DNA from 2 places in the Streptomyces sp. NPDC039430 genome. Region 1 is predicted to be linked to the other one. Evidence: riboswitches for the same ligand, from Rfam matches in the RefSeq annotation. Region 1 holds a riboswitch; the other holds the start of a gene.
What was found. A riboswitch is a leader RNA that binds a small molecule or an ion and turns the genes downstream of it on or off. The one in region 1 is predicted to bind cobalamin.
Positions count from the first base shown of each region.

Region 2: linked by a shared signal. The riboswitch ahead of ACZ7LS_RS32690 (cobalamin biosynthesis protein) and the one ahead of ACZ7LS_RS08060 (ribonucleoside-diphosphate reductase subunit alpha) in region 1 are both predicted to bind cobalamin.

Region 1 covers NZ_JBVKAK010000002.1:664,386-675,787, reverse strand. Annotated here, with positions in the region: gene mctP (monocarboxylate uptake permease MctP) at 1-951, shown strand, start outside; cobalamin riboswitch at 1,091-1,218, shown strand; gene ACZ7LS_RS08060 (ribonucleoside-diphosphate reductase subunit alpha) at 1,372-3,765, shown strand; gene ACZ7LS_RS08055 (ribonucleotide-diphosphate reductase subunit beta) at 3,765-4,778, shown strand; gene ACZ7LS_RS08050 (ATP-binding protein) at 4,775-5,290, opposite strand; gene ACZ7LS_RS08045 (helix-turn-helix domain-containing protein) at 5,461-6,300, shown strand; gene ACZ7LS_RS08040 (DUF397 domain-containing protein) at 6,297-6,491, shown strand; gene ACZ7LS_RS08035 (ribosomal maturation YjgA family protein) at 6,775-7,266, shown strand; gene ACZ7LS_RS08030 (GlxA family transcriptional regulator) at 7,424-8,389, shown strand; gene ACZ7LS_RS08025 (D-Ala-D-Ala carboxypeptidase family metallohydrolase) at 8,461-9,198, opposite strand; gene ACZ7LS_RS08020 (hypothetical protein) at 9,503-11,402, shown strand, end outside.
Region 2 covers NZ_JBVKAK010000020.1:51,433-62,834, forward strand. Annotated here, with positions in the region: gene ACZ7LS_RS32665 (hypothetical protein) at 1-47, opposite strand, end outside; gene ACZ7LS_RS32670 (alpha/beta hydrolase) at 478-1,605, opposite strand; gene ACZ7LS_RS32675 (class II aldolase/adducin family protein) at 1,708-2,370, opposite strand; gene ACZ7LS_RS32680 (inorganic phosphate transporter) at 2,547-3,830, shown strand; gene ACZ7LS_RS32685 (hypothetical protein) at 3,845-4,072, shown strand; cobalamin riboswitch at 4,286-4,482, shown strand; gene ACZ7LS_RS32690 (cobalamin biosynthesis protein) at 4,466-5,494, shown strand; gene ACZ7LS_RS32695 (cobyric acid synthase) at 5,491-7,074, shown strand; gene ACZ7LS_RS32700 (putative cobaltochelatase) at 7,103-9,220, shown strand; gene cobO (cob(I)yrinic acid a,c-diamide adenosyltransferase) at 9,220-9,819, shown strand; gene ACZ7LS_RS32710 (cobyrinate a,c-diamide synthase) at 9,827-11,260, shown strand; gene ACZ7LS_RS32715 (ZIP family metal transporter) at 11,293-11,402, opposite strand, start outside.

The DNA.
Region 1 (11,402 bases):
AAGGCGGGCGACGCCTTCGCGCAGACCAACCCGGCGACCGGCCAGCCACGCGGCTCGCTCGCGCCGGGCGAGGCCGGGCAGTGGGGCTACGCCACGCTGGCGCTCGGTTCCGCGCTCGCGCTCTTCATGTATCCGCACTCCATCACGGCGACGCTCTCCAGCCGCAGCCGTGAGGTGATCCGGCGCAACACCACGATCCTGCCGCTGTACTCGCTGATGCTGGGTCTGCTGGCGCTGCTCGGCTTCATGGCGATCGCCGCCGGGATCAAGGTGGACAACGGACAGCTGGCGATCCCGCAGCTCTTCGAGACGATGTTCCCCGACTGGTTCGCGGGGGTGGCCTTCGCGGCCATCGGCATCGGCGCGCTGGTGCCGGCCGCGATCATGTCGATCGCCGCGGCGAACCTCTTCACCCGCAACATCTACAAGGACTTCATCAGGCCGGACGCCACGCCCGCGCAGGAGACCAAGGTCTCGAAGCTGGTCTCCCTGCTGGTGAAGGTGGGCGCGCTGGCCTTCGTCCTGACCATGGACAAGACGGTCGCGATCAACTTCCAGCTGCTGGGCGGGATCTGGATCCTCCAGACGATGCCGGCGCTGGTCGGCGGCCTGTTCACCCGCTGGTTCCACCGCTGGGCGCTGCTCGCGGGCTGGGCGGTCGGCATGATCTACGGCACGGCGGCGGCGTACGGCGTGGCCAGCCCGACCCAGGCGCACTTCGGCGGCTCGTCCAAGGAGATCCCGGGCCTGGGCGAGATCGGCTACATCGGCCTCACCGCGTTCGTGCTCAACCTGGTGGTGACGGTGGTGCTCACCTTCGCCCTGCGCGCGGCCAAGGCGCCGGAGGGCACGGACGAGACGAGCCCCTCCGACTACACGGCGGACGCGGGCGATCCGGGCGTGAAGGCCGAACTCCCCGCGGCGACCTCGGGCGCCCCCGGAGGCCACTGACGGACGGCCGTACGGCGCGACGGGCCGCCGGATCCCTTGGTACGAGGGGGATCCGGCGGCCTTTCGCTGTCCGCCGCGGGCCCGGACGGAATGACGCACGACACAACATCTGGGGGGTGGCACCCGAGCCAGCCCCCACATGTATGCTCGACCTCGCTGTCACGCAGGGGAATCCGGTGCGAATCCGGAACTGTCCCGCAACGGTGTGATGTGGTGTGCTTTGCCATACCCACGAGTCCGAACACCTGCCGACAGTGCGTCCGCTTCGACCGAATCGGACGCCGAGACGTCCGGGCCTCGTGGATGGGCCGGTGGGCGCCGTACGCCGTGCTGCCCGCATCCGGGCCGTACGCCCCGTACCGCGAGAACAAGCCCGCTCCCCTCCCCGACGGCCCAGAGCCGAGCGAGGGAGAGCACCACGTGACCATCGCGCCAGCCGATCCGGCTTCAGGCATCTCCGAGGCCGCCGCGCGGGCGGCCGACGGACCCGGGTCCGCACTGCTGCGGACCCTGACGGACCTGACCGCCGATCTGCCCGACACCGACCCCGGAAGAGTCGCCGCCGCCGCGCTGCGCGGCCGCAACGCCCGGTCGGACGAGGCCGAGCTGCGCGCGCTCGCCACCGAGGCGGCCGCGGGGCTGATCTCGGAGGACCCCGCCTACTCCCGGCTCGCGGCCAGGCTGCTGACCCGCACCATCGCCGACGAGGCCGCGGGCCAGGGCGCCGTGGCGTTCTCCGCGTCCGTCGCCACCGGCCACCGCGAGGGCCTGATCGCGGACCGTACGGCCGGCTTCGTCACGCTGCACGCCGACTTCCTCGACGCGCTCGTCGACCAGGACGCCGACGACCGCTTCGGCTACTTCGGGCTGCGGACCCTCTACAGCCGCTATCTGCTCCGCCACCCGATCACCCGCCAGGTCATCGAGACCCCGCAGCACTTCATGCTGCGCGTCGCCGCGGGACTCGCCGAGGACGACAGCGCCCGCGCGCTCGACGAGGTCGCCGCGCTCTACCGGCTGATGAGCCGGCTGGACTACCTCCCCTCCTCCCCCACCCTCTTCAACTCCGGTACGCGCCACCCCCAGATGTCCTCCTGCTATCTGCTGGACTCCCCGCTGGACGAGCTGGACTCGATCTACGACCGGTACCACCAGGTGGCGCGGCTCTCGAAGCACGCGGGCGGCATCGGGCTCTCGTACTCCCGTATCCGCTCGCGCGGTTCGCTGATCCGGGGCACCAACGGGCACTCCAACGGCATCGTCCCGTTCCTGCGCACCCTCGACTCCTCGGTCGCGGCCGTCAACCAGGGCGGCCGGCGCAAGGGCGCGGCCTGCGTGTACCTGGAGACCTGGCACGCGGACCTGGAGGAGTTCCTGGAGCTGCGCGACAACACCGGCGAGGACGCCCGCCGTACGCACAATCTGAATCTCGCGCACTGGATCCCGGACGAGTTCATGCGCCGGGTCGAGTCGGACGGCGACTGGTCCCTCTTCTCCCCCGCCGACGTGCCGGACCTGGTCGACCTGTGGGGCGACGCGTTCGACACCCGCTACCGCGAGGCGGAGGCCGCGGGACTGGCGCGCAGGACCGTCCCGGCCCGGGAGCTGTACGGCCGGATGATGCGTACCCTCGCCCAGACGGGCAACGGCTGGATGACCTTCAAGGACGCCTCGAACCGTACGGCGAACCAGACCGCCGAGCCCGGCCGCGTCGTCCACTCGTCCAATCTCTGCACGGAGATCCTGGAGGTGACGGACGACGGGGAGACGGCCGTCTGCAACCTCGGCTCCATCAACCTCGGTGCGTTCGTGCTGGAGTCGGGGGACATCGACTGGGAGCGGCTCGACGAGACCGTCCGCACGGCCGTGACCTTCCTCGACCGGGTCGTGGACATCAACTTCTACCCGACCGAGCAGGCCGGTAACTCCAACGCGAGGTGGCGCCCGGTGGGCCTGGGCGCGATGGGCCTCCAGGACGTCTTCTTCAAGAAGCGGCTGCCCTTCGACTCCGCCGAGGCCGCCGCACTCTCCACGAAGATCGCCGAGCGGATCATGCTCGCCGCGTACGAGGCGTCCTGCGCGCTCGCCGAGCGCGACGGCCCGCTCCCCGCCTGGTCCGAGACGCGCACCGCGCGCGGGGTGCTGCACCCCGACCACTACGACGTGGAGCTGAACTGGCCGGAGCGCTGGGAGGCGCTGCGCGCCCGGATCGCCACGACCGGCATGCGGAACTCGCTGCTCCTCGCCATCGCCCCGACGGCGACGATCGCCTCGATCGCGGGCGTGTACGAGTGCATCGAGCCACAGGTCTCCAACCTCTTCAAGCGCGAGACGCTCTCCGGGGAGTTCCTCCAGGTCAACTCGTACCTGGTGGACGAACTGAAGCGGCTCGGCGTCTGGGACGCGCAGACACGCGAGGCGCTGCGCGAGTCCAGCGGCTCGGTGGCGGGCTTCACCTGGATCCCGGCGGAGGTGCGGGAGCTGTTCCGCACGGCGTGGGAGATCCCGCAGCGCGGCCTGATCGACATGGCGGCGGCCCGTACGCCGTTCCTGGACCAGAGCCAGTCGCTGAACCTGTTCCTGGAGACGCCGACCATCGGGAAGCTCAGCTCGATGTACGCGTACGCCTGGAAGAAGGGCCTGAAGACGACGTACTACCTGCGCTCGCGCCCGGCGACGCGCATCGCGCGGGCGGCAGGGGGGTCGTCGGCGGCCCGGCCGGCGCCCGTCCCCGTACCCGCGCAGATGACGCCCGACGAGGACGCCATCGCCTGTTCCCTGGAAAACCCCGAGTCCTGCGAGGCCTGCCAGTAATGACCACTTCGGAGAAGAACCTGCTGGACCCGGGCTTCGAGCTGACGCTCCGGCCCATGCGCTACCCGGACTTCTACGAGCGCTACCGCGACGCGATCAAGAACACCTGGACGGTGGAGGAGGTCGACCTGCACTCCGACGTCGCCGACCTCGCCAAGCTCTCCCCCGGCGAGCAGCACATGATCGGGCGGCTGGTCGCGTTCTTCGCGACGGGCGACTCGATCGTGTCGAACAACCTGGTGCTGACGCTCTACAAGCACATCAACTCCCCCGAGGCGCGGCTCTATCTCTCCCGCCAGCTCTTCGAGGAGGCCGTACACGTCCAGTTCTATCTGACGCTGCTGGACACGTACCTGCCCGATCCGGCGGACCGCGCGGCGGCCTTCGACGCGGTGGAGGAGATCCCGTCGATCCGCGAGAAGGCACAGTTCTGCTTCAAGTGGATGGACTCTGTCGAGACGATCGACCGCCTGGAGTCGAAGGCGGACCGCCGGCGCTTCCTGCTGAATCTGATCTGCTTCGCGGCCTGTATCGAGGGGCTGTTCTTCTACGGCGCGTTCGCGTACGTCTACTGGTTCCGCTCGCGCGGCCTGCTGCACGGCCTGGCCACCGGCACCAACTGGGTGTTCCGTGACGAGACGATGCATATGAACTTCGCGTTCGAGGTCGTGGACACCGTACGCAAGGAGGAGCCGGACCTCTTCGACGACGCCCTTGAGCAGCAGGTCACGGACATGCTGAAGGAAGCGGTCGAGGCGGAGCTTCAGTTCGGCCGCGACCTGTGCGGCGACGGCCTGCCGGGCATGAACACCGAGTCGATGCGCGAGTACCTGGAGTGCGTCGCGGACCAGCGCCTCCAGCGCCTGGGCTTCCCGGCGGTCTACGGCTCCCAGAACCCGTTCTCGTTCATGGAGCTCCAGGGCGTCCAGGAGCTGACGAACTTCTTCGAGCGCCGCCCGTCGGCGTACCAGGTCGCGGTGGAGGGCACGGTCGGCTTCGACGACGACTTCTAGGCCCGCGCGTCCAGGCGCTGGTAGTCCACCTCGGCCCAGACGGTCTTGGTGGTGTACGCGTCACGCACGCTCCACCCCCACCGGTCGGCATACGCGGCGACGAGCAGCAGCCCGCGCCCGTTGGTCACGTCCGGTGGGGGCGGCGGGGTCAGACCCGGGACCCGGGGAAGCCGGTCGGGCCGGGTATCGAGGACCTCGACCCGGACGACGACGGCCGAGAGCGCCAGCCGCACCTCGAAGTCCCGCCCGGGGGTACGGCCATGGGTGACGGCGTTCGCGGCCAGCTCCGCGACGACGGCCACGACCACGGCGCCGGTGGCCGTCGCACGCGGAATCCCCCACTCCTCCAACTGCTGCGCGGCGAGCAACCGCGCGAGCCGCGCGCCGCGATGGCTGGAACTGAGCCTGATCCGAGACGGCGGATACAGGGGCGAAAGCGGCGGAGGAGCGGCGAGCTGGGCGGGGGCGGTCGGCTCCGTCGGGGCGACAAGGGAGGCAATTTCCGACTTCATAGGGTAACCGTCCCGTCACGCGGCTAGCGTGACCAGGGCGGACGGGCGTACCTGTACGGCATGTACGACCAGGTTGCGTTTCTGTACGGGTCACGGGCAGTGACCGGCGCTCCGCCGCGCGTGTTTACACGTGAACCACATTCGCACATCGGCGCATTGGGGTGTGAGGCATGGGAACCAGCCGTCAGAAGAAGCAGCGGGCACAGGACGACGACCGGCCGGGCGTCTGGGTGGCGTACGGAAAGCTGGTCAAGCTCTGGCGTAACAAGTCCGGCCTGACACAGCAGGAACTCGCCGAGGCGGTGGGCTACTCATGCGACCAGCTCGCCTCGATCGAGCAGGGCCGGAGGCCGGCGAAGTCGGCGTTCACGGACGCGGCGGAGGTCAGGCTGAAGGCGGGCGGGACGCTGGCGGTGTTGCAGGACGACGTGGACCTGGCGAAACTTCCGTTGTTCTTCCAGGACTTCGCGCTGATCGAGACGGATGCGGTAAGCAGGTACGACTTCGATCCGCTGCTGATTCCTGGTTTGCTCCAGACCGAGGACTACGCGCGTGCGCTGTTCTCACGACATTGTCCATCGCTCTCCGAGGACACTATCGAGCAGCATCTCGAAGCCAGACTCAGCCGACAGAAGCTCCTGACGCGGACGCCGATGGTGGAGACCTGTTTCATCATCGGCGAGGCGGCCCTGACCAGCGCAGTGGGCGGCCCCGACGTGATGCGGACGCAGCTTCAACACCTCTTGAAACAGGGGCTGATGCGCAACGTCGAGATCCAGATCATGCCCTCGGACAGCGGGTTCCACCCGGGACTCGGCGGACCTATGGTGGTTCTGGAGACCTTGGAGCATCGCAGGGTCGGCTACATCGAGTCCCAGGATGTGGGAGTGGTGATCACCGACGCCGCAAATGTCAGTGCCTTCGAACTGCGCTATGGCAAGCTGCGGACGCAGGCCCTGAATGCAGAGAAGTCTGCACGTCTGATCGAGCGTGTGGCAGGAGAAGCATGAATACTGAGCTGACATGGTTCAAGAGCAGCTACAGCGGTTCCGGCGGCGGTAACTGCGTAGAAGTAGCCATCGCCCCCACCACCGTCCTCATCCGCGACTCAAAAACGGCGCAGGGCCCCATACTCCACATCGCCGCCGCCCCCTGGACCGCCTTCCTCTCCTTCGCGACCACCGAGCCAGGCATGCAGTGAGACCGAAGGTTCCTGGCTTCGAGGAACTCCCCAACTCCGCAGAGAGGTCTCGTAGTCGGGCATCCGCATCTGGCTCAGAGTCTCAGCGTCACACATCCGCGGCCCCTGGACGATGCACGTTCCCTGCTCGGTCACGAGCATGATCGGGACCGTGAAGCTCTTGATCCTTGACCCGACCACCGGACAGGCCAGCGACACGTCGTCGCGATAGCCGGGCGCGGGCGACCAAGAACCGCGGAACCGCGCCTGACCGGGGGTGTGCGAGCGCATAAGGTCTCTCCTCATGGGAACTCTCGTGCGTACGCGCCTGGTCGCGGGTGGTGCGGCGCTGCTGACCGTGGGGGCCGGGCTCGGGATCCGGGGTGTCGGGGGCGGGGGCGGTGACGTCGTCAAGTACGGCGGGGACGCGCTCTACACCGTGCTCGTGTACACGCTGGTCGTGGTGGCCGCGCCGCGAGTGCGGCCCCTCGTCGCCGGGGGTGTCGCGCTCGGGTTCAGCTGGGCCGTCGAGCTGTTTCAGCTCACCGCTCTGCCGGCCGAGCTGGCCGCGCGGAGTGTGTTCGCGCGGCTCGTGCTCGGTTCGACCTTCAACGCCCCTGACCTGCTGTGGTACGCGGTCGGTGCACTGGTCGCGGGGCTCGGGCACGCGGGGCTCGGGCGCGCGGCGTCGGCGCGGCGTCGGCGGGACCCGGGGGCGCCGCTGGCCGTACCGGGGGCACAAGGCGTTCCGGGTGTTCGGCCCGGCGCAGCTGGCGGTCGATCGCCCGGTCCTTGAGGTGCCAGATCAGCGGCGGCAGACCCACCAGAACAAACAGGGCGATAAGGGCGAGAACTGTCAGGAAGGTGTCCATGCCCCCACTGTCGTCGGTTCCCGGCACGGAAAGCAGTGGCAGGACTGTCATCAACCATCGAATTACTGCCACACTGGATCCATGCTGAACAATGTGGCCGTTGTCCTGCTGGACGGAGTCCATCCCTTCGAGCTGGGCGTCCTGTGCGAGGTGTTCGGCCTCGACCGGAGCGACGAGGGTCTCCCCGTGCACGACTTCGCGGTGGTGTCGGCCGAGGGGCCCGTACTGCGGACCCACGCGGGGTTCACGATCGGCTCGATGCAGGGCCTGGACCGGCTCGAAGAGGCCGATCTGATCGCCGTACCGGCCGGTGCCTCGTACGCCCGGCGCGCACACCCGCCCGAGCTGCTCGCCGCGCTGCGCCGCGCCGTGGACCGGGGCTCGCGGGTGCTGAGCGTGTGTTCCGGGGTCTTCGTGCTCGGCGCCGCCGGGCTGCTGGACGGGCGCCGGTGCGCCGGGCACTGGCTGCACGCGGCGGAGCTGGCCCGCGCCTATCCACGCGCCGTCGTCGAGCCGGACGTGCTGTACGTGGACGAGGGGCCGGTGATCACCTCGGCCGGCACCGCCGCCGGGATCGACGCCTGCCTCCATCTCGTACGGAAGGAGCACGGCCCCGAGGTCGCGAACGCGATCGCGCGCCGCATGGTCGTACCGCCGCACCGCGACGGCGGCCAGGCCCAGTTCATCGAGCGCCCGCTGCCCCGCAGCCGCTGCGACACGGTCGGTGACGTCCTCGGCTGGATGGAGCGGCATCTGGACCGCGAGATGACCGTCGAGCAGCTGGCCGAGCGCGCCCATATGTCGCCGCGCACGTTCGCCCGCCGCTTCCAGCAGGAGACGGGGACCACCCCGTACCGCTGGCTGCTGCGCCAACGGGTGCTGCTGGCACAGGAGTTGCTGGAGGCGACGGACGAGACGGTGGACAGCGTCGCAGGCCGGGCCGGGTTCGGGACCGCGGCCGGGCTGCGCCATCACTTCCTGCGGACGCTCGGGACGACCCCGAACGCGTACCGCCGTACGTTCCGGGGCCCCTCGCACGTCGCGTGAGGCCCCGGTTCCGTGCCGTACGTACCGCCGTACCGTACGTACGGACGTCTTCTGCCGGTGTACGGACGATGTCAGATGCCGCAGCTCGGCGCCGACCAGAAGCGGCTCGGCCGGTGGTCGACATGGGTGTGGTCGTTGTGGTCCGGGTAGCCGGGGCCGAGGATCCCGTTGAAGCCGTGGTTACGGGCCGTCTGCGCCAGCGTGCAGAGGGAGTGCGGTCCCGAGCCGAGGTCGGCGGAGTCCCCGTAGAGATGGCGGCTGCCCGCCGCGCCGCCGACCGCGGCGTTGCACGCCTGGGAGCGGAAGCCGCTGGTGACCCGGAGGGGCTGGTCGCCCAGCGCGTGGCGCAGCGCCTCCAGCTTCCACATCGTGCGCAGGGCGTTGGACTTGGCGGTGGCCGCGTCGACCGCGCCGCCCGCCCAGGTGCTGTTGCAGGTGTTCAGCTCGGCGTAGCTGAAGTGGACCGGGGTGCAGTCGTCGTCCTGGAGCGCGTAGAGCTTGCTGAAGGTCGCGGGGCCCGCGATCCCGTCGGCGGCCAGCCCGTACGCGGACTGGAAGCGCTTCACCGCGGCGGTGGTCGCCGGTCCGTACGCACCGTCGATGGCGAGTACGGCGCCGGTCCCCGGATAGCCGGCCACCCGGATCTGGAGCTGGGTGACATCGGCGCCCGAGGCGCCCTGGGAGAGAGTGCGGGACCACGTGTAGCAGCCGTCGGCGTGTGCCGTACCGGCCGTGGCGAGCGCCCCCGCCCAGGCGAAGGACATGGCCATGACAAAACTGAGGAACAGTCGGGCGGTGCGTCTGAGCATCGGATCTCCCTGTGCCGGAGGCTGAGTTGTTCGCGGACATTGTTTCCCAGGAGTTCGCGAAGTGCGACAGGCCGACCGGAGGAAACCCTCGGTCCGTACTCCTGAGTGCCGGATTGTGAGGGTGTGGGTTCCGGAACCACGGGCAGACCAGGTGAAATGCCCTTTCCGGCACGGCAAACTCACCATTTACGGTGATTGCCACCGAGCAATGACCGTTGCAGACTTTCCACGGTCTCCCGGGCACCCGCAAGGACCCATCGCTCACGTCGATCGGCACGTGCCCGGCGAACAGGGGGAGAGTCCAGTGGGATCTCAGCGCATCGATCAGCCGGCCAAGGACATCGCGGCCCACCAGGCACGTTCCGGACCACCCGGCGGCGCTGCCGCGCCACAACCGCCGGTATTGGAAAGCGCCACCCGCGAGATCGCCAAGGCGACCTTGGTGCCCGTGGCGGAGCAAGCCGCCGAGCCCGGCCATGTGCTGGTGAAATCGGGATTCATGCGGCAGCTCGGCCTGCGTGCCGAGGAGGCGGAGACGCTCGGCGGCACCCAGCGCGGCGCGCCTGCCCAAGCCCTGACCCTGGCCGCCCGCTTCGGGCCCGCCGCCGGATCCGCCGTACCCCCGTCGCCGCGGCAGATCGCCGCGCTGCCGGTGTCCGCCTTGCGGTCGCTCGGCGATGCCGTGGTGGAATTACGCGGGCGACGAGCCGGGGAAGCCGGGCCCGATGACGCCGAGCCGGCACGGGACGCGTGGGCGCGGGCGCTCGTCGCGACCCAGACGTTCGCGATCAACACCGCGCAGGGACCGCTGGGCATGCTCAATCTGGAGCGTCTGGAGATGGCCCCGGCCGGTGTCGAACGCGGCGAGCTGATCGCGACGGTCCCGCTGGCGCCCTTGGAAGAGACCGCCGTCGTCCAGAAGGAATGGTCGGTCCGGAGCAAGGAATTCACCTCCATTGTGACCGATTCGCTGGAGCAGTTCAGCGAAACCGGGGTCACCGACAACACCGAATTGGCACAGTCGACCTCCTCGCAGACGCAGCACTCGAATCAGTTCAATGTGACCGGTACGGTCTCGGGCGGTATCCCGGTGATCTCGGGCTCGGCGTCCAGCGGCTTCACCATGCAGGACGCGGGCTCGCAGTCCGCCACCGAAAGCCGCAAACACGCCAAGTCCCTGACCCAGAAGGCGTCCACCCGCTCACAGCAGGAGCACAAGGTCACCATCTCCACGTCGACAGTGACCGGTTCCGAGGTCGCCACCACCCGCACGATGAGGAACCCTCACGACGACCGGTCCATCCGGATCGACTACTTCAGCATGATGCGCAAGTGGCGGGTCCGGCTGTACCGGTACGGACTGCGGCTGACCTACGACATCACGATCCCCGAACCCGGCGCGACGCTGCGCGGGACCTTCCGTGATCTGCACCTGTTGCGGGCCCAGCTCAAACCCTTCGAGTTCCGCGTCAATCGCGAGGACATCACCAAGGGCAGCTACAAGCAGCTGGCCGATCAGTACGACGCCCGGGTACCCGAATATCCCGACGCGGGAAAGACCATCGTCTGCAATGAGCCGATCCCCGGCCTCGGGGAGGGAAACCGAAGCTTCCGGATGCCGGTTCCGGTCCCCGACAACTACGAGATCGAATCGGTCACGATGGCCGGACGCGTCACCGGGCCCTCGGGCAAGGGCTTTGTCATGGGAATCGTCGGATCCACTTTCGACGTGGCCGGTCAACCCGACCAGAACTATCCGCCGTTCTTGTTGATCTCCAGGACCGGCGGGAATTTTCTGGCCGGACAACGCGGCTCCCAGAGCATCACCATGTACTTCGCGGATGTCGTCACGGCCACCCTGGAATTCCGGGCGACGACCAAGGTGACGGCCGACGCGGAGGAACGGTGGCGCTCCGACGTGTGGGACGCGCTGTTCGACGCCGCGCAGACCAGGTACTACGCGCAGCAGCAGGACGTCGCCACCCAGATCGCGGCCCTTGAGGACCAGCTCGCACGCGTCGACACGCTGACTCTGCGGCGCGAGGAGAGCGACGAGATCATGAAATCCGTGATCCGCTTCATCGCCGGCGAGAAGTACCAGTACATGACCGACGACGTCGTGTCCGTGTTCGCCAAGGCCAGTTCGGACGAATCGGGCGGGAGCCAGTCGCGGTACGGCATCGGATTCGTCGCCAACAAACTCA
Region 2 (11,402 bases), on a different contig from region 1:
GTGCCCTCGGGCGGCCGGGGTGCCGGACGGCTGCGCCCGTCGGTCACAGCCCGTCGGGCCGTGGCCAACGGCCGCGGGCGGACGAGTCGGAGTCTGGAGTTGCGCGCCAATTGCTCATCAGGCTTTCGGGACGTCACGGGGGCAGTCTTCCCGGTGACCGCCCGAAAGCCCAAACGGAACCTGTTCCAGCGGTACGGGAAGGGCGGAAGAGGCCCGTTCCACGCGGGTGCCGCGGGGCACGGAAGGGAAGGAAGACGCCTGTTGGAAAGGGACGTGACAGCTGGTGGAGCGCTCTGTGGCGGGTGGCTCCGGTGGGTCGCAAGGTGCGTGAAGGAGGCGAAGCGGAGCGTCGGGCGTCGCATCGGATCCCGCCACGGCGCCGCATGCCGGAAAGATCCGTCAGACACCGGTAAAGCGCCCCCTGGGGCGGCGCCGTCCCGGGTGCCGCGCCGGGCGCCGCCTCAGGGAGGTCAGCCGCTACATCAGGGGGGTGAGGAAGCGTCGGAGCACCTCTTCGTATCCCGCCGGGTCCGCGTTCCACATGGCGCCGTGCGGGGCGTGCGCGACGGCGTGCAGGCTGATCAGACCGGAGCGGTGGGCGGCGAGTTCGCGGGAGGGGTTCCAGGACGCGAGGGTGTCGTCGGGGCCGTGGAAGATCAGCGTCGGAATGTTCAGCCTGCCGGGGTCGGCGGCCTGCCGCAGCCGGTCACCGTCGAGACCGGCCCTGCCCTGGGCCGACCGGACCGCGAGCGGCAGCAGCGGCGTGGGGACACGGCGGGCGGTGGCCAGCGCCCGCAGGGTGGCCTCCGCGTCCAGCACCGGCGAGTCGAGCACCAGCCCGGCGATCCGGGCGCGGAGCGGGGAGCCGGCCGCCGCGCCGAGGGCCATCGAGGCGCCGGTGGACCAGCCGTGCAGCACCACGCGCTCGGCGCCGTACCGGACCGCGTAACGGATCGCCGCGTCGAGGTCACGCCATTCGGACTCGCCGAGGTGGCCGAGGCCGTCCGGGGAGCGGGGCGCCCCGGGATCGCCGCGATAGGCGAGGTCGAGTACCGGAAGTTCCTGTTCCGCGAGGAACTCCATGACGTTCAGGGGGTGCTCCCGGGTGGTGCCGAGACCGTGCGTGGTGATCACCCAGGTGTCTCGCACCCCGGGTACGAACCAGGCGGGCAGGGGGCCGAGTTCGCCCGGGATCATCACGTCCTTGTGGCCGAGGCCGAGCGCGGAGGTGGGATCGCCGCTGTGGACCTGCGGGGTGAGGCGTACCCGGGTGCCCGGGAAGAGCGAGCCGTGGCTGACGCGCTCCAGCCGGCGCACCACGGTGTCCGCGGCGTGTTCCACCTCGTCCAGGACCGGCCCGACGACCGCGTGGACGCCGGGGCCCTCGATCCCGTACGTACCGGGGCGCAAAGAGGCGAGACAGCGGGTCAGGGCGATCTGTCCGGCGGCCGTGGCGTGCACGGTGAGACGGGGGTCGCCCGGCAGGGGACGGCCCGGCGGCGTCCTGAGCGTGGCGTCGCCTGCGTAGCGGCCGGCCGCGAACGCGGCCGCGCCGACACCGATGACTGTGGAGACGGCCGCAGCCGTCGCTTTGGCGGGGCGCACGTTCCCAGTGTGGTCACCCCCGGCGGGCTCGGCCAGCCGGGGGTGACCGTCGGGGTGCCCGAGATGCCCGGTCCCTGTCGAGCGCCCCGCCGGAAACGCTGGTCAGCCCCGCTGTCCGTACCCCTTCAGCTTCTGTCCGACCTCGTCCAGCTGGGCCTCGGTCAGCAGCGTGGGGGTGCGGCCGGGCAGCGAGTTCGCCGTGAGCCACAGGCGGCACATCCACTCCAGCTGCGCCGTGCGGTCGTAGGCCTGGGCGAGGCTGTCCCCGTAGGCGACCGTGCCGTGGTTCTGGAGGAGGCAGGCGTTCCGGTCGCGCAGGGCGTCGAGCATATGGGCGGCCAGTTCGTCCGAGCCGTACAGCGCGTAGGGCGCGACCCGGACGGCGCCGCCGTGGGCCGCCGCCATGTAGTGGATCAGGGGCAGTTCGGGGACGAGGGTGGAGACGGCGGTGGCGTGCACGGCGTGGGTGTGGACCACGGCCGTCGCGGAGGTGTTCCGGTAAACGGCGAGGTGCAGGGGCAGCTCACTCGTAGGGGTGAAATCGCCGAGGACCTGCCGGCCGTCAGGATCGACGCCGACGGCGTCCTCGGAAGTCAGCTGGTCATACGGGACCCCGCTCGGCGTGACAAGGATCAGTTCGCCGATCCGTACCGACACGTTGCCCGATGTGCCGACGACAAGTCCTTCACCTGCTGTTCTCCGGGCGGTGGCGATGAGTTCACGCCAGGCCCCGGCTATCGCGTCCCGGCTCCGCTGATCAGTCATAAGAGAATCCTGTCAGGCGGAAGCAAGACGGCCCAGGGCACTTCAGCAGAACAGGCGGGCGATTTCTCCACACATGGGGACACCGCGAAGACGAGCCCAGTTCATCTTCCGTTCACTCTGACTCCCTACGTTCACCGAGGCCACTGACGTCAAAAGATTGCCTGGGTCCTGGGTCAATGGAACACATCACGCTGCTGCTCGCGATCGTGATCGTGACGGCTCTCGTGTTCGATTTCACGAACGGCTTCCACGACACCGCGAACGCGATGGCGACGACCATCTCGACCGGCGCTCTGAAGCCCAAGATCGCGGTGGGCATGTCCGCCGTCCTGAATCTTGTCGGCGCGTTCCTGTCCGTGGAGGTCGCCAAGACGATCTCCGGCGGACTCATCAACGAACAGGGCATCAGAACAGAAGTGATCTTCGCGGCGCTCGTCGGCGCCATCCTGTGGAACCTCTTCACCTGGCTGCTCGGCCTTCCGTCGAGCTCCTCCCACGCACTCTTCGGCGGCCTGATCGGCGCCACCCTGATGTCGGTCGGCGCCTCCGGGGTCAACGGCGGCGTCGTCATCACGAAGGTGCTGATCCCCGCGCTCGCCGCGCCGGTCGTCGCCGGTCTCGCGGCGCTGCTCGCGACGCGGCTGACGTACCGCATCGGCCGCCGTACGGACGACAAGGCGACCGCCAAGGGCTACCGCGCCGGGCAGATCGCCTCCGCCGGTCTCGTCTCCCTCGCGCACGGCACCAACGACGCGCAGAAGACGATGGGCGTCATCACCCTCGCGCTGGTCACCGGCGGCGTCCTCGCCCCGGGCTCCAACCCTCCGATGTGGGTCATCGTCTCCGCTGGAGTGGCGATCGCGCTCGGAACGTATCTCGGCGGCTGGCGCATCATCCGCACCATGGGCACCGGCCTCACCGATCTCCAGCCGCAGCAGGGCTTCGCCGCCCAGACCAGCGCCGCGACCGTCATCCTGGCCTCCTCGCACCTGGGCTTCTCGCTCTCCACCACCCAGTCCTGCTCCGGCGCCGTGATGGGCGCGGGCCTCGGCCGCAAGGGCGGGGTGGTCCGCTGGTCGACCGCCAGCCGGATGTTCATCGCCTGGGGACTGACCCTGCCCGCCGCGGGCCTGGTCGCCGCCGGGGCCGAGTTCCTGACCGGCCAGGGCGGCTGGGGCGTCGCGGTCGTCGCCGTCCTGCTCGTCGCGATCTCCGGGGCGATCTGGCTCGCCTCGCGCCGCCGGCGGGTCGACCACACCAACGTGAACGAGAACGAGGCCGGAGCCGTCGGCGCGGCGGAAGGCGCCGGGACCACCGAGCCCGCGGGCGTCGTCACCGCCGCCATCGCGGCCGTCACCCCGCCGCCCACGGCCGGTGCCGCGCAGGAACTGTCGACCACGATCCCGGCCCCTGGCTCCACGGACGCCGCGGGCGAGCCCGCGCGAACCGCCACGGTGTAAGGAAGAGAAACCGCATGAACATCGACTGGGCAGCACTCGGTTCCGTCTTCGGTGTCAGCCTCGTGGCCACCGTCGCTCTCGTGGGCCTGTTCACCCTCGGCATCGTGGGCCTCGCCAAGCAGGAGCAGGCGAGCGCGCAGGGGGCCGCCGGCTCCGTGGCCCTGGCCCGCGTGGGCGCGTACGCCTGCTTCGCGCTGTGCGTGGCGGCCGTCGCGTACGGGATCTATCTGATCGTCGCCTGACCGGGCGGCGGATCGACCGCGCCACCTCGACCCGGGCCGGCCCCGGCGCGTCCGTCACGCGCCGGGGCCGGTTCACGTGCCGGGCCGGTTCACGGTTCACGTGCCGGGCCGGTTCTTCGGTGCCCGTGCCAGGCCGGTTCTTCGGTGCCCGTGGGGCTGGGGTGGCGTGTGGGGCTCGGCACACTGTCCCGTCGCTGGTCAGGGATGAGTTGACGGGTGTTTGCGCTGCGTGGTGGACTTCCGGGGCCATTTGACGACGGCAGAAGAGGAAGCCGGTGCGAATCCGGCGCGGTCCCGCCACTGTCACTGCGAGCCACGTCTCCAGGAGCCAGGAACTCTCGCCGCCGCATCACGTCGAGCCGGGGCGCGGACCCTGAGTGAGGACATTTCGCCATGCCTGGCCGCCGTTCGGCCGTCGTGCGCGGCCGGGGTCGGCCCGCCGAGCGTGTTTTCGCCTACGGCGCCGCCGTGGGCCTCCTGGGTGATCTGCTGTTCGGCGATCCGCGCCGGGGCCATCCCGTCGCCGCGTTCGGCCGGGCGGCGACGGCCGTCGAGCGGAGGCTGTGGCGCGACCACCGGGGCTGGGGCGCACTGCACACCGCGGTATGCGCCGGAGGAGCCGCCGGGGTCGCGGCGCTGGCGGCCCGGGGCGTACGGGACCACCGCACCGCCTCCGTGGCGCTGACCGCCGCCACCACCTGGGCCGTGGTCGGCGGCACCTCGCTGGGACGTGAGGCACGCGCCATCGGCGCCGCGCTCACCGCCGGGGACGTCGAACGGGCCAGGGAGCGGCTGCCGCGGCTGTGCGGCCGTGACCCGCGGGCGCTCGACGGACAGCAGATCGCGCGCGCCGTGGTGGAGTCGGTCGCCGAGAACACCTCCGACGCGGTCGTGGGCGCGCTGGTGTGGGGGGCGGTGGCGGGCGTGCCGGGGCTCGCCGGATTCCGTGCCGTGAACACGCTGGACGCGATGGTGGGTCATCTCTCGCCCCGGTACCGCAGGTTCGGCTGGGCCTCGGCCCGGCTCGACGATGTCGTGGGCGCGCCGGGCGCCCGGCTGACCGCCGTACTCGCCGGTGCGCTGGCCGGCGGGGTCGGCGGCGATCCCGGCGCGGCCCTGCGGGCGGTACGGCGGGACGCCCGTAAACACCCGAGCCCCAACGCGGGCCCCGTGGAGGCGTCGTTCGCCGGCGCGCTGGGCGTACGGCTGGGCGGGACGCTCGCGTACGGCGGGCGCGTGGAGCACAGGCCGGTGCTGAACGGCGAGGGCCGGCCGGCCGGGGTCGCGGACATCGAGCGGGCCGTACGGCTGTCGCGCCGGGTGACCGTGGCCGCCCTCGCGGTCTGTGTGGCGGGCCGTTTCGGGTACGGACTCGCCCACCGCGCGCTACGCCGTGGGACCGGGCGAAAGGGACGCGGATGAGCAGGGGCGGGCGCGGCGGGGGGCTGCTGATAGCCGGCACGACCTCCGACGCGGGCAAGAGCGTGGTCACGGCGGGGATCTGCCGCTGGCTGGTGCGCCGTGGGGTGAAGGTCGCGCCCTTCAAGGGGCAGAACATGTCGCTGAACTCGTTCGTGACGCGCGAGGGCGCGGAGATCGGCCGGGCCCAGGCGATGCAGGCCCAGGCCGCCCGGATCGAACCGACGGCGCTGATGAACCCGGTCCTGCTGAAGCCCGGCAGTGACCGCAGCAGCCAAGTGGTGCTGATGGGGCGGCCGGTGGGAGAAATGAGCGCCAGGGGGTTCTTCGGGACCTCTCAGGAAGCGTCCCCGGGGCGGACACCGCACGAGGGGCGGCGGGAATTGCTGCTCGGGCCCGTCCTGGAGTGCCTGGAGCGGCTGCGCGGCAGCTACGACGCCGTGATCTGCGAAGGGGCCGGCAGCCCCGCCGAGATCAATCTGCGCCGTACCGACATCGTGAACATGGGCATCGCGCGGGCCGCGCGGCTGCCGGTGGTGGTCGTCGGGGACATCGACCGGGGCGGCGTCTTCGCCTCGTTCTTCGGGACGACGGCGCTCCTGTCCCCCGAGGACCAGGAGCTGATCGCGGGCTATCTGGTCAACAAGTTCCGGGGCGACGTCTCCCTGCTCGAACCCGGTCTTGAGATGCTCCGCGGGATCACGGGGCGGTCCACGCTCGGCGTCCTGCCGTTCCGGCACGGTCTGGGCATCGACGAGGAGGACGGGCTGCGCGTCTCGGCGCGCGGCGCCGTACGCGAGTCGCCTGCCGCTCCCCCGTACGGCGAGGACGTGCTGCGGGTCGCGGTCTGCGCCGTACCGCTGATGTCCAACTTCACCGATGCGGACGCGCTGGCGGCGGAGCCGGGGGTCGTCGTGCGGTTCGTGGACCGGCCGGAGGAGCTGGCCGACGCCGATCTCGTGGTGGTGCCCGGCACGCGCGGCACGGTCAAGGCGCTGGCGTGGCTGCGCGAGCGCGGGCTCGCCGACGCGCTCGCCCGGCGGGCCGCGGAGGGCCGTCCCGTCCTGGGGATCTGCGGCGGCTACCAGCTCCTGGGCGAGCACATCGACGACGAGGTGGAGTCCCGGGCGGGCGCGGTGCCCGGCCTCGGACTGCTGCCGGTACGGGTGCGGTTCGCCCGCGAGAAGACCCTGGCCAGGCCGGTGGGCGTGGCCCTAGGCGAGACGGTGGAGGGGTACGAGATCCATCACGGCGTCGCCGACGTACGGGGAGGCGACGCCTTCGTCTCCGACACAGACGGACGGGCGCTGGACGGCTGCCGGGTGGGGGCTGTCACGGGCACGCACTGGCACGGGGCGCTGGAGAGCGACGCGTTCCGGCGGCGGTTCCTGACGGAGGTGGCGCGGACCGCGGGCCGGCGTTTCGTCCCCGCGCCCGGCACGAGCTTCGGCGCGTTGCGGGAGGAACAGCTCGACCTGCTCGGTGACCTCATCGAGGAGCACGCGGACACGGACGCGCTGATGCGCCTGATCGAGGAGGGCGCGCCCCCGGGGCTGCCCTTCATTCCGCCGGGAGCGCCATGACGACCATCTTCGAAGGAGCGATCAGCATATGAGCACCCCCTTTCCGTTCACCGCCGTGGTGGGAATGGACGATCTGCGGCTCGCCCTGTTGCTCAACGCGGTGAGCCCCGCCGTGGGCGGTGTGCTCGTGCGGGGTGAGAAGGGCACCGCCAAGTCCACGGCCGTACGGGCCCTTTCGGCGCTGCTGCCGGAGGTGCCGGTCGTCGCCGGATGCCGGTTCAGCTGCGATCCCGCCGCGCCCGATCCGCGATGCCCCGACGGGCCGCACGAGACGGCTCCTGGCACGTCCAGGCCCGCCCGGATGGTCGAGCTGCCCGTGGGCGCCTCGGAGGACCGTCTCGTGGGCGCGCTGGACATCGAGCGGGCGCTGTCCGAGGGCGTGAAGGCCTTCGAGCCCGGTCTGCTCGCCGACGCGCACCGCGGGGTGCTCTACGTCGACGAGGTCAACCTCCTCCATGACCACCTGGTCGACCTGCTGCTGGACGCCGCCGCCATGGGTGCCTCGTACGTCGAGCGCGAGGGCGTCTCCGTACGGCACGCGGCGCGCTTCCTGCTCGTCGGGACGATGAACCCCGAGGAGGGCGAGCTGCGGCCGCAGTTGCTCGACCGTTTCGGGCTGACCGTGGAGGTCGCGGCCTCGCGCGAGCCGGAGCTGCGGGTGGAGGTCGTACGGCGGCGGCTGGCGTTCGACGACGATCCGGCCGGGTTCGCGGCGCGCTGGGCCGAGGAGGAGACCGCGCTGCGGGACCGGATCGTGGCCGCGCGGGCACTGCTGCCCGAGGTGCGGCTCGGGGACGCCGCGCTGCTCCGGATAGCCGCGACGTGCGCCGCGTTCGAGGTGGACGGGATGCGGGCGGACATCGTGATGGCGCGGACCGCGGCGGCGCTGGCCGCGTGGGCGGGGCGTACGGACGTGCGCGCCGAGGACGTACGGCAGGCCGCGCTGCTGGCGCTGCCGCACCGGCGGCGCCGCAACCCCTTCGACGCGCCGGGGCTCGACGAGGACAAGCTCGACGACACGCTGGACGAGTTCAAGGGCGAGGACGGCGACGGCGGGGACGACGACCCGGGTCCTGACGGGCCCGGCGGGGGCGGTGGCATCCCGCCGCGGTCCGGTCCTGAGGGATCCGGGGGCCCCGACACGCCGCACGAGTCCGGGTCCGGGCAGGACGACACGCCCGTCGAGCACGACCCGGGGGCACGGGACGACACGCCCGCGGAGGCGGAGCCCCAGGGGCGGACGGGCCGCGCCGGGGCCGGTGAGCGGTCCGCCGTACGGGCCGCCGAACCGTTCCGTACGAAGACGCTGAGCGTGCCGGGTCTGGGCGAGGGCGCGGCCGGGCGGCGCTCCCGGGCCCGTACCGAGCACGGCAGGACGACCGGGTCCCGGCAGCCCAGGGGCGCGCTCACCAAGCTGCATCTGGCGGCGACCGTGCAGGCGGCGGCCCCGCACCAGCGGGCGCGCGGGCGCAGCGGTCCCGGCCTGGTGGTGCGCGGGGACGATCTGCGGCAGGCGACCCGGGAGGGGCGCGAGGGGAATCTCGTGCTGTTCGTGGTCGACGCGTCGGGCTCGATGGCGGCCAGGCGGCGGATGAGCGCGGTGAAGGGCGCGGTGCTCTCCCTGCTGCTGGACGCGTACCAGCGGCGCGACAAGGTCGGTCTGATCACCTTCCGTGGCAAGGAGGCGGAGGTCGCGCTGCCGCCCACCTCGTCGGTGGACGCGGCGGCGGCCCGGCTGGAGTCGCTGCCGACGGGCGGGCGTACGCCGCTCGCCGCCGGGCTGCTCAAGGCGCACGACGTGCTGCGGGTGGAACGGATGCGGGACCCGGCGCGGCGTCCGCTGCTGCTCGTGGTGACGGACGGCCGGGCGACCGGCGCGCGGCCGGCGGACGGCGCGGATCCGGTGGCGCTGGCGGCGCGCGCGGCGCGGCTGCACGCCTCGGAGGGGACGGCCTCGGTGGTCGTGGACTGCGAGTCGGGTCCGGTACGGCTCGGTCTGGCCGCGTCGCTCGCCGCGGATCTGGAGGGTACGGCCATCACGCTCGACGAGCTGCGCGCGGACAGCATCGCGGGCCTGGTCAGGGACGTACAGCGGGATGTACGGCAGACGCACGCACACAACGGACGACCCAGGAGGGCCGCTTGATGCCACAGGGACAGCCGGAATCCGTACCGGACGACGGGCTCACCACCCGCCAGCGCCGCAACCGTCCGCTCGTCCTCGTCCATACCGGCACCGGCAAGGGCAAGTCGACGGCGGCGTTCGGGCTCGCTCTGCGCGCCTGGACGCAGGGGTGGCCGGTCGGGGTGTTCCAGTTCGTGAAGTCCGCGAAGTGGAAGGTCGGCGAGGAGCGGGCGCTGAAGGTGCTGGGGGCGAGCGGCGAGGGCGGTCCTGTCGCCTGGCACAAGATGGGCGAGGGCTGGTCCTGGGTGCAGCGCGACGCGCAGTACTCCAACGAGGAGGCGGCGCGCGAGGGCTGGGAGCAGGTCAAGCGCGATCTGGCGGCCGAGACGCACAAGCTGTACGTGCTGGACGAGTTCGCCTATCCGCTGCACTGGGGGTGGGTGGACACCGACGAGGTGATCGAGGTGCTGCGCGGACGCCCCGGCACCCAGCATGTGGTGATCACCGGGCGCAACGCCCCGGAGAAGCTGATGGACTTCGCGGATCTCGTCACGGAGATGACGAAGGTCAAGCATCCGATGGACGCGGGCCAGAAGGGCCAGAGAGGTATCGAGTGGTGAACGTCCCATGGTGAACGTCCCGCGTCTGGTCATCGCCGCGCCCGCCTCCGGGAGCGGCAAGACCACGGTCGCGACGGGGCTGATGGCGGCCTTCTCGGAACGCGGTCTGGCCGTGTCCCCGCACAAGGTCGGGCCCGACTACATCGACCCCGGGTATCACGCGCTGGCCGTCTCCCCGGGGGCATCGGGCGCCTACGGACCGGTCGGCGCGACCGGCTCCGCCGTCGTCCCCGGCTCCGCCGCGCGTGTCCGGCCGGGCCGCAATCTCGACGCGTACATGTGCGGTACCGGTCTGATCGGGCCGCTGTTCGCGCATGGCGCGGCGGGCTGTGACCTGGCGGTCGTCGAGGGCGTGATGGGGCTCTACGACGGCGCGTCGGGCCAGGGCGAACTGGCCTCCACCGCCCAGGTGTCGAAGCTGCTGCGCGCGCCGGTGGTCCTGGTGGTGGACGCCTCGTCGCAGTCGCGTTCGGTGGCGGCGCTGGTGCACGGCTTCGCCTCCTGGGATCCGGAGGTGCGGATCGGCGGGGTGATCCTCAACAAGGTCGCCACCGACCGGCACGAACGGCTGCTGCGCGAGGCGCTGGACGAGTCGGGCGTGCCGGTCATGGGGGTGCTGCGGCGCGCCGACGGCGTCACCGCGCCCTCGCGCCATCTGGGTCTGGTGCCGGTCGCCGAGCGGCGCGCGGAGGCGGTCGGGTCGATGCGGGAGCTGGCCGCGCGGGTGCGGGCGGGGTGCGATCTGGAGGCGCTGCTTGCGCTCGCGCGCAGTGCGCCGGCGCTCGATGTGACGCCGTGGGAACCGGCGGTCGAGCCGGTCGCCTCCGTGGCGGGCGCGGGCCGGCCGGTGATCGCGGTGGCCGGCGGGTCCGCCTTCACCTTCTCGTACGCGGAGCACACCGAGCTGCTGGCGGCTGCGGGCGCGGACGTCGTCCCGTTCGATCCGCTGCGGGACGAGGTGCTCCCGGAAGGCACCAGGGGTCTGGTGATCGGCGGCGGGTTCCCCGAGGTGTACGCGCCGGAGCTGTCGGCCAACGAGCCGCTGTGCAAGGCCGTGGCGGAGCTGGCGCACTCCGGCGCTCCGGTGGCAGCCGAGTGCGCCGGGCTGCTGTATCTGGCGCGCTCCCTGGACGGGGCGCCGATGTGCGGGGTGCTGGCGGCCGACGCGCGGATGTCGGGACGGCTGACGCTGGGCTACCGGGAGGCGGTGGCGGTCGGCGACAGCGCGCTGGCGCGGGCCGGTACGCGCGTACGGGGGCATGAGTTCCACCGGACGGTGCTGGAACCGGGCGCCGGGGCGGCTCCGGCGTGGGGCGTGGTGCATCCGGAGCGCAGGGTGGAGGGGTTCGTCCAGGGGGGCGTGCACGCGAGCTATCTGCATACGCACTGGGCGGCGGCGCCGGAGCTGGCGCGGCGGTTCGTGGAGCGATGTACGGCGTGACGGACGGGCCGGCGGGGTACGGGCGCCCCTGGTCAGTCGGCGACGCCGACCACCACCCAGATGAAGCCCACGCCGAGGACCGTGCAGAGCAGCGTGGAGCGCGCGGGATGGTCGTGGTGCGCCTCGGGCAGGATCTCGGCCG